4 regions of the Paenibacillus xylanexedens genome follow, and region 1 is predicted to be linked to each of the others. Evidence: riboswitches for the same ligand, from Rfam matches in the RefSeq annotation. Region 1 holds a riboswitch; each other region holds the start of a gene.

Region 1 (2,203 bases):
AAGAGGAATATCCTCTTCTCTGCCAAACGGCGGGGGAGACTGAATTCAGACTCCTCCGCCGCATATTCCGCATGAATCATTCATGCAACTATTTTATAGCATTCCCATTTCAAAGTAAAACGATTTTAGTTCGCTTCCGGCTTCACCGGACCGATCACGTAGACCGTCTTGCCTTTCTTACGTCCAAAATTCAGGGCATGCTTCACACTGTCATAATACACATCAATTTTGTTGCCTTTAATGGCACCGCCTGTATCTTCCGCACGACGGAATCCCAGACCTTCGATATATACCCACCAGCCAATTGGAATGACTTTGGGATCAACCGCAATGGTGCGTCCTTCCGTTACACGAGTACCGGAAGCTGTTTTAGTTCCAATGCCAGGCTCTTCGGAAGAGTAGGCAGTCATGGATACATTTTTAAGTACTTTGGAGTATTTAAAAGAAGTCCCGGATACGGTAATCACTTTGCTGCCCGAGGCAGATGTTTTCTTCGAGTTCGTTGTTGTAGCCTTTTTGGTTGTTGACGTTTGAGCCGATACGGTCTGAATCTCAGGTTCTTTCACGACCGGTTTTGCTTTGGTGCCGACAGCGATCACTTTATCTACACGATTATTCGCGACAGATTTGCCGACCATTTTTTTGGAGACCAATTCTCCATCCTGAAATACCTTTTCGATATGCTGCACAATTGTGCCTTCTTTGCCGTTCACAACGACACGGTTATCCCCTTTGTACAAGCTAGGGTCAGCCGTTTTAATGACTTTGTAAGCGATCGGTTGCTCTACATCCACTGTACGCTTTGTTACGCGCACTACACGGATCTTCATCTCCGCTTTGATCGCAGTTCCAAGCGCCGGATACACTTTATCATTACTTTCAACTTGAATACCTGATTTTTGAATTGCATCTTCTACCGATGAATCGGTTGTATAGAGAGTCTTGGTGTCTCCGTCTGCCGTAATGTTAACTGGAACGGCCCGCTCAATAACGATTCGGTCTCCATCTGTTAACGCCCCATTCATGGACATGGATACCTTATCGTGAGGGCTGACTGTGATCGACTGCTCCTCCAGCATTTCCTGAAGCATTCCTGTACGAGTCTCTACCACCTGAGCTTTGCCATCAATAACCAGTGAAATTTGTTTCCCGGCCTGACCGTAAACGACTAACAAGATCATGATTGTAAGCGCAATTGAGAAAATCGCGATCAATGCCATTTGACGCATGTTCTCATGCTTCCACCGCAACGCGAAAGACTTACTGGATGATCGTGACTCATGGGTCTCTTCTGGTTGGAATGTGCCCACTTCTCCGTCCTCCTTCATAGCCTCGCCGTCTAAAGTAATGCATGATGTCTTTGACGTGACTATACCAAATTTTCTACAGAACACAGATTGGACCAACATAATCCGGTTCTGCACCATGAATCAATCTTCGCAACATGATGTCATCCTCCTGAATACCTACCGTATGATGACAATATTTCTTTTATTCAAAAACAAAAAAGCCAAAGAAAGAGTGTAAGAGGAACTCTTTCGTGGCTTCCGAATGATTTTGAATATCGGAAATTCATGCACGAGGTTGCCTCTCTTTTTCCGCTTGCGAGGTTAGCTGTCGGGTTCGGGCGAAAGAGAGCCGCCCTATCTTGGGTCACCCGCTCATGGCGGACGCCCTTGAATTCACCCCGAGACCCAAAGAAGAAATCAAATACGGCTTCGCAGTTCCCTTCGCTGCTTTTGGGTCAGCGAACGTTGCGCATCGGCTAAATACACCGATGTTTAAGCCCTATTGGTTCCCCCGCTCTCCGTTAACGGAGACTCAGCGAGACTGATTCATGAAAGTAATGTTGTTTCATCGGAAAGTGTCCCTTTGTTCATCCCCCGAACATCTGTCCAATTTTCCGCACAACAATTCACTGAAAAGATGATATCCTGTTTTGATGCATGTTGTAAAGCGTTGATCAAGTACGTTTTTCTGAATATTTGGTTAAAATATTGTAATATTCTTGATTTATTTGGATCAAAGGGCAAATTACCTCCGCTTACCTGCCTTTTTCACCTCATTTGCTCGTTTTTTTAACGAATCCCAAATCGTTCCATGGCATTTTTGGTTGTTATTGCAGCAATTTCCTCCACCGAAATGCCTTTAATTTCCGCAGCTGCCTCTGCAACCAGACGTACATGCGCTGTCTCATTTCGCT
Region 2 (2,203 bases), 3.0 Mb from region 1:
CCGGATCTGGTGAAACGCATCGTTAAGGAAGGGCATATGGTTGGTAATCACAGCTACAATCATCCTGAATTCAGTAAGCTGTCGATGAATGCCTTTCGCAAACAAATTTTACATACCGGGGATATTATTCGACGTTTGGCGGGATATACGCCCAAGATGATTCGGCCGCCTTATGGAGACATTAATGAAGAACAGCTGCGATGGGCTGCCAGACAACACTATAGCATTGTGAACTGGAACGTAGACTCCCTGGACTGGAAAGGCCTTTCAAAGGAACAGGTGAAAGATAACATCCTGTCTGCCGTGAAACCTGGCTCCATCGTTCTGCAACATGCTGGAGGCGGTGTAGGATCAAATCTGAACGGTACGATTGAGGCTTTGCCTGAAGTCATTGAGGAACTACGTAATCGGGGATATGAACTGGTCACCTTGGACGAAATGCTGGGATTGCCAAAGGCCAAAGATTAGGATGACCGTGATAACAAATAATGAGAATATTAAAAGGGTGCTGTTCAATCGCGAATTAGCGACTGGCAGACACCCTGTTTGAATTCATTTTAAATGTTATTTTCTCTCTACTTCAGAATATACAGTTCGATATCCTGAAATCCAAATGAGCTTACGGACTGTTTGCTACCCGGGATAAAGATATCAATCCGGTGACCTTTGATTGCACCGCCCACATCACGTGCTGTGGCTACAAAAGCTTGTTTTGGCAATCCTGGATGGCTATGACCAGTTACCAGTACTTTGGTTCCAAGTGGAATTACACTTGGATCAACTGCAATTGTGCCCAGTTCAAGGTCATTTCCGAAATAATCGACTGCACCCCATCCTCCATTTTCAGACGGATCTGCAGAGTATGCCGTTGCTTTTACGTTCACAGCTTTGCTGTAATCGAATGTCTTACCCCAGGCTTGAACCACTTTGTTATCTGCGTTAACGTCCAAGCTCGCTGTAGTAACAGTCTTCGCTTGGGTCTTGCTCTCCGTTGCCGCAGCGGCTGCTACATTGTTTGCCTTACCGGGAATCGTAATTTTCAAACCACCATAAATGTTGTAAGCCGAAATGTCGTTGTTTGCTTTAACCAACGTGTTGAGTGCTACTCCATAATGTTTTGATAAGGTGTAGAAGGTATCCCCTTCTTTGGCCACATGAACTGAATCGGCGTGAGCCGGAACGGCTTGAATGAGCATTGCTGTTGTCAATAATGCTACTGCTGTTTTGGCTATACGTTTCTTGTTAATCATGGTCTTCCTCCCTCATTGTGCCTGCGAAGTTAGTTGTCGGATTCGGATGAGGAGCCCACCCTATAGGTTCTTCATTACATTTAAAACGTTATGTACCCCTAATTCACCCCAAGCAGTGTGCTGTAGATCTTCCCCCTGCACAATCTGCATCGTTACATCCCCCGCACTCCCTGTCCGGAAGTTTCGGCAGAGTTCAATATATCACAATATTGTAACCTGAACTTGTAGTAATTCTTACCAAATGGTTTTCAACGTGTCATTATATGTAAGAATACTGCATACTTTAGAATTGTTGGACGACCCGATTCCTTTACATCTGGTAACAGAATAGTTACTTTTCAAATCTATAAGTGATTAATGCGTGCAAAAAAATAGCGTTACCGACTCGAAGTCAGTAACGCTATTTGATCACTTCGTTTAGAGTACTTTCGCAAGAAAATCACGTGTACGTGAATTTTTTGGAGCTCCAAACACCTCATCAGGTGTTCCCTCTTCCACAATAACCCCGCCATCCATGAACAGGATCCGGTCTCCCACTTCACGTGCAAAACCCATCTCATGTGTTACGATGACCATCGTCATCCCGCCTTCTGCAAGACGTTTCATGACATCCAGCACTTCGCCAACCATCTCGGGGTCCAGTGCCGAAGTAGGCTCGTCAAACAGCATCACATGCGGCTGCATGGCCAATGCTCTAGCAATGGCGATCCGCTGCTTCTGTCCACCGGACAGCTGATTCGGGAATGTATCTTTTTTATCGTACAAGCCTACGGTGTTAAGCAGATCAGCGGCAATTTTCTCCGCTTCCTGAGTGGATAGTTTCTTTACTTTAATCGGAGCAATCGTAATGTTTTGCTCTACAGTTTTGTGTGGGAACAGGTTGAAGTGCTGGAACACCATGCCCATTTTCTCACGAGTTGCGTTAATGTTATGCTTGGGGTCCGTGATTGACA
Region 3 (2,203 bases), 2.4 Mb from region 1:
TCGTATCATGAGTTTACCGGAGAATGTTTCCAACCTGGCGTGATTGATGCGAAGACAAAACAATTAATTGCGCTCGGCATTGGATTGTTTGCCAACAATGAGGTATGTACCTTCTACCATGTAGAAGAAGCCCGTGCCAAGGGTGCAACAGATCAGGAGATCATGGAGACCGTAGCCGTGGCCGGAGCTGTTGGAGGAGGACATGCCCTGTCTCAGGGTGCGATGCGAGTGCAGAAGGCGCTGCATTAGTAAGTAATGCAACATACATTTTTAAGTGCAAAAAAGGCATCCGGTTAATAACCGATGCCTTTTTGTATGTGAATCACATTTTACCTAACATTTTATCGTACATAAACTGTCCAGTTACCCGACGTGCTGTTACATAGCGGTCATTGAAGTATGGATTCGATAACTTCGTGATGCTTACACCTTTACTGCTGGAGGCATGAGCGAATTGTCCACCGCCGATATATACACCTGTATGTGAAATGCCTTTGCCCATCGTATTAAAGAACACCAGATCACCTGTCCGAACATTGCTTTTGGCTACCGGAGTACCTGCTTTGGCTTGCTGTTGCGAAGTTCGTGGCAATTCAATGCTGTATTTGTTGAAAAGATATCTCATAAAACCAGAACAGTCGAAGCCGGCTACAGTTGTGCCACCCCATTTGTAAGGAATACCTGTCATGTTGTTCACTACGGAGTTGATACTGCTTGCCTCTGTGCTTGTTGCCCCGGATGTAAATAATACAGCTGCTCCAAAAATGGAGATAATCAGTTTTTTCAAAATCAATGTTCTCCCTTCGATGCCTACGGAGTTAGCTAAGGGTTCGGTAGAAGGTTCCCTATATTTCCTATGTATAAGAATAATTCACCCAAAATGGTTCCCCCGTTTTCAAACATGAAACTCGGCAATGAATAATTAAGTTTTTGTAACTATTTGAAACTATATTGCATAAATGCGTAATTGTCAAACCCATTTAAACCCTTTCTTAATACCTCAATGTTAGCGGAATTAAGGTTTTTATATGAAAGAAGGGATCAAGTTTGGGTATCATTCATGACAAAAACGTCATTATTGATTCGTTTAAGACGAATTTGGATAAATAAATAGGTTTGTCATGAGTTAAAAGAACTATTCCGTTATGTAGAATTAGAGAGATTATATTCATTAAGTTGCATATATTGACAAAAATCGATTTTTTGCATATTATCTGATTATCCAATCCACATATTGGATTAAAATTGATTTTATTATGCGATAAATACAAATAAAGGAGGTTTAGAGGCGCGTATCCTAGGTAAAGTAGAAGTGGGAGATTTATAAAAATGAACATAGGAGAGTGTTACATTTGAAAGCGAAGAAATTAGTTACTTTTGTCCTGGCATGCACCATGGTGTTCTCAGCAGTTGGAATGGCAGTTCTCCCTGTAGGGACGGTATCTGCTGCGGATGCATCGGGTACAACAGCGAGTATTTCTGATATTTTGAAGAACCAGCTGCCGGATGGAGGTTGGAGAAAAGATTATAAACAGACAAGTGGAGAGTGGGCGAAGTCCACGATAGACAACAAGGCTACATACTCAGAAATTAGAAGATTGGCGAAGGAATTTAAAAAGACGAATGATCCGCGTTACTCCACAGCTGCAATCAAAGGAATTAACTTTTTGATCAACATGCAGTATTCAAACGGCGGGTGGCCACAAGTTTACCAAAGCTCCGGATACCACAAGCATATCACTTACAATGATGATGCCATGATTAATGTAATGATCATGCTGGATGAAGTAGCAGCACGCAAAGGTGATTTCTCTTTTATCGACAGCACACTTGCTAATCGGAGTAAAAATTCAGTTGCCAAAGGTGTGGAGGCGATTCTGAATACACAAGTCGTTTCAGGCGGTAAGCTGACAGCATGGGGACAACAACATGATTCCAGTTCCCTTAAACCAGCGAGCGCAAGAATCTACGAAGTGCCATCGCTGACAGCTGGAGAGAGTGTAACGATTGTTAAATTTCTGAAAACCAGACCTGCTAACGCTAAAATTACCGCATCCATTAAAGGAGCGGAGGCTTGGTTTAACAAGGTGAAAATTACGGGTTACAAGTATGAAAGAGCAAATGGGGACAGCAAAATTATCGCTGATTCCAATGCGGCACCGATTTGGGCACGCTTCTATGAGATCGGAACGGATAAACCAAT
Region 4 (2,203 bases), 1.7 Mb from region 1:
GCCAATGTGATAATGCCGTGACAACTGCTGAAGAACAGAATCCGCTGAAGGAAAAGGACGTTCAAGATCTTTTTGAAACTTCAGCTTGTCCTGAATCTGTTTCTGATGCCCCTCGTCTTCAACAAATGTGCGAATCGCCACTCTCATAGGCCATTGCTCATATTTTCGGTAACAGTTCGCGAACAGTTCGCGTACCGCCTCAATTGTCACCGGATACCCCAAAGCACAAGCTTCACGGACGAACTGTCCGATAATATCATCAACCGGCTCCCATTCATCCACCAGTGTATCTCCAACATCAAAAAACAACCACTTTAATCCACCCACATCCGGCACGCCAATTCCTCCTTGTAAGCATAAAAAAGAAGACTCACCATCTTGCATGAGTCTCCTCAAACTTCCGTTTATCGATACATTCAATTATAACAGGCACCTCACACCTGAGCAATCACAAGCTATGGCATTAACCATTGAGGAGAAAGCCAACTTCCCCATTGAGCGAATATACAATCCGGTCTGCGCCCATGCCCCGATAGATGCCCTTAGGATGACTCTGCTCCGTAATGACGCACAGGGATTTCGATGTCCATGAACGGCAGATCTGTAAATAACGACAGGTCAGATTCAGGCTGTTCTCGAAAATAAACACGTTGCCTACGCTGCCCTGCGGCAAAAACCATTTTTGAGCTGCAGCCGTATTCATGCGAATGACATGTTCTACTCCGATTCTACGGAGTCGGCGCTCTTCCCCTGCACTGTTGGTTAGAACGGCAAACGGCATTTTTTTGTACATCAGCAATTTGATAAATTTGCGTCCTGCTTCATTTGGAGCAGTCACTAAGATCATCTCAGTATCCATCATTCGTTCCTCCCTTGGCGTGAAAAGACAACAAAAAAGAAGCGTGGGGGACCAAGGCCTCCCGAACGCTTCTTAAAGAATCCATGGCGAAAACGCCATGAACCAGCGTACGGCTTGTTGCCTCTCCCTTTAACGCTTACGAGGTTAGCTGACGGATTCGGGCGCGAGAGTCGCCCTATTTCCGGCTGTCACCGGAAAATTCACCCCATGAATGCCTACTGTCCTGGACAGCGCATTCCGTTGGTTCCCCCGTTTTCCACTCATGAATGAATGGAAACTCAGCGATTAAAACATCGTTCGTATATCTTAAGATAAGATCGAGCGATATTATCGTTTGTTTCGTTTTTCATATACAATTTAGTTTAAATTGAAATTACGTTATGAATCATACACCCGTGCCATGACGGTGTAAAGTCCTCACAGATCACCGAATCGGCAGATTTTTGCCAATACTCATCCATAATAACGCTTACAATAAGGTTATACTCTATCCATCTCTTCAAGGCTATCTAATTCTCACTCTGACGAAAATCACTTCGCAATTCATTCACGTATTCTGCACAACTTGCCTGTTTTGATTCTTTTAACACCATATAAGTTTTGCATTATTTAATTGTAACCAATATAATAGAAGATATAAGAGTAAATAAATGGAGGCGATTTAGATGACAGTCTACGATTACAAAGTGAATACCCTTCGCGGTCAAGAAGTTGAAATGTCCGACTACCGTGACAAAGTGCTCCTGATTGTGAATACGGCAAGCTCATGCGGACTTACCCCTCAATTCAAAGGTCTGCAAGAATTGCAAGACAAGTTCCAGGATGCGCCATTTGAAGTCCTTGGTTTCCCAAGCAACCAGTTTGCACAGGAAAAAGGATCTTCCGACGATATTGCCGAGTTCTGTCAGATGAATTATGGCGTGAGCTTCCCCATGTTTGAGAAAATTGATGTGAACGGCTCAAGCGCTCACCCTCTTTTCCAACACCTTAGCACAGAAGCTCCTGGCCTGCTCGGCTCCAAAGCAATCAAATGGAATTTCACCAAATTCCTCGTGGATCAGAACGGACAGGTCATTAAACGTTATGCTCCCAAAACAACACCGGACAAGATTGAAGAAGATATCAAGAATTTGCTGCAAAAATAATACATTGGCCACCCGTAGCCGGAAGGTAGAGCACCATTGCCCCGGTAATGGATGGCCTTTTTTTCTCAACTTTGATGTCATACTGTTCGCAAAAGACAAAAAAAAAGAAGCTTTCCATTAACGGAAAGCTTCTTTTTAATCGTTCATATGATGCGGTCGAGAGGACTCGAACCTCCACGGGCATACGCCCACTACCCCC

The links. A riboswitch is a leader RNA that binds a small molecule or an ion and turns the genes downstream of it on or off. The one in region 1 is predicted to bind cyclic di-AMP.
Region 2: linked by a shared signal. The riboswitch ahead of BS614_RS21075 (3D domain-containing protein) and the one ahead of BS614_RS03175 (resuscitation-promoting factor) in region 1 are both predicted to bind cyclic di-AMP.
Region 3: linked by a shared signal. The riboswitch ahead of BS614_RS14270 (C40 family peptidase) and the one ahead of BS614_RS03175 (resuscitation-promoting factor) in region 1 are both predicted to bind cyclic di-AMP.
Region 4: linked by a shared signal. The riboswitch ahead of BS614_RS10950 (HAD family hydrolase) and the one ahead of BS614_RS03175 (resuscitation-promoting factor) in region 1 are both predicted to bind cyclic di-AMP.

The regions. Positions count from the first base shown of each region.
Region 1 covers NZ_CP018620.1:754,344-756,546, reverse strand. Annotated here, with positions in the region: gene BS614_RS03175 (resuscitation-promoting factor) at 126-1,310, opposite strand; cyclic di-AMP (ydaO/yuaA leader) riboswitch at 1,584-1,837, opposite strand; gene BS614_RS03170 (TatD family hydrolase) at 2,079-2,203, opposite strand, start outside.
Region 2 covers NZ_CP018620.1:4,827,914-4,830,116, forward strand. Annotated here, with positions in the region: gene BS614_RS21070 (polysaccharide deacetylase family protein) at 1-468, shown strand, start outside; gene BS614_RS21075 (3D domain-containing protein) at 576-1,250, opposite strand; cyclic di-AMP (ydaO/yuaA leader) riboswitch at 1,253-1,449, opposite strand; gene BS614_RS21080 (amino acid ABC transporter ATP-binding protein) at 1,668-2,203, opposite strand, start outside.
Region 3 covers NZ_CP018620.1:3,174,526-3,176,728, forward strand. Annotated here, with positions in the region: gene BS614_RS14265 (carboxymuconolactone decarboxylase family protein) at 1-249, shown strand, start outside; gene BS614_RS14270 (C40 family peptidase) at 323-787, opposite strand; cyclic di-AMP (ydaO/yuaA leader) riboswitch at 793-924, opposite strand; gene pelA (pectate lyase) at 1,344-2,203, shown strand, end outside.
Region 4 covers NZ_CP018620.1:2,499,799-2,502,001, reverse strand. Annotated here, with positions in the region: gene BS614_RS10955 (HAD family hydrolase) at 1-336, opposite strand, end outside; gene BS614_RS10950 (HAD family hydrolase) at 464-862, opposite strand; cyclic di-AMP (ydaO/yuaA leader) riboswitch at 978-1,153, opposite strand; gene BS614_RS10945 (glutathione peroxidase) at 1,525-2,004, shown strand; tRNA gene BS614_RS10935 (tRNA-Leu) at 2,156-2,203, opposite strand, start outside.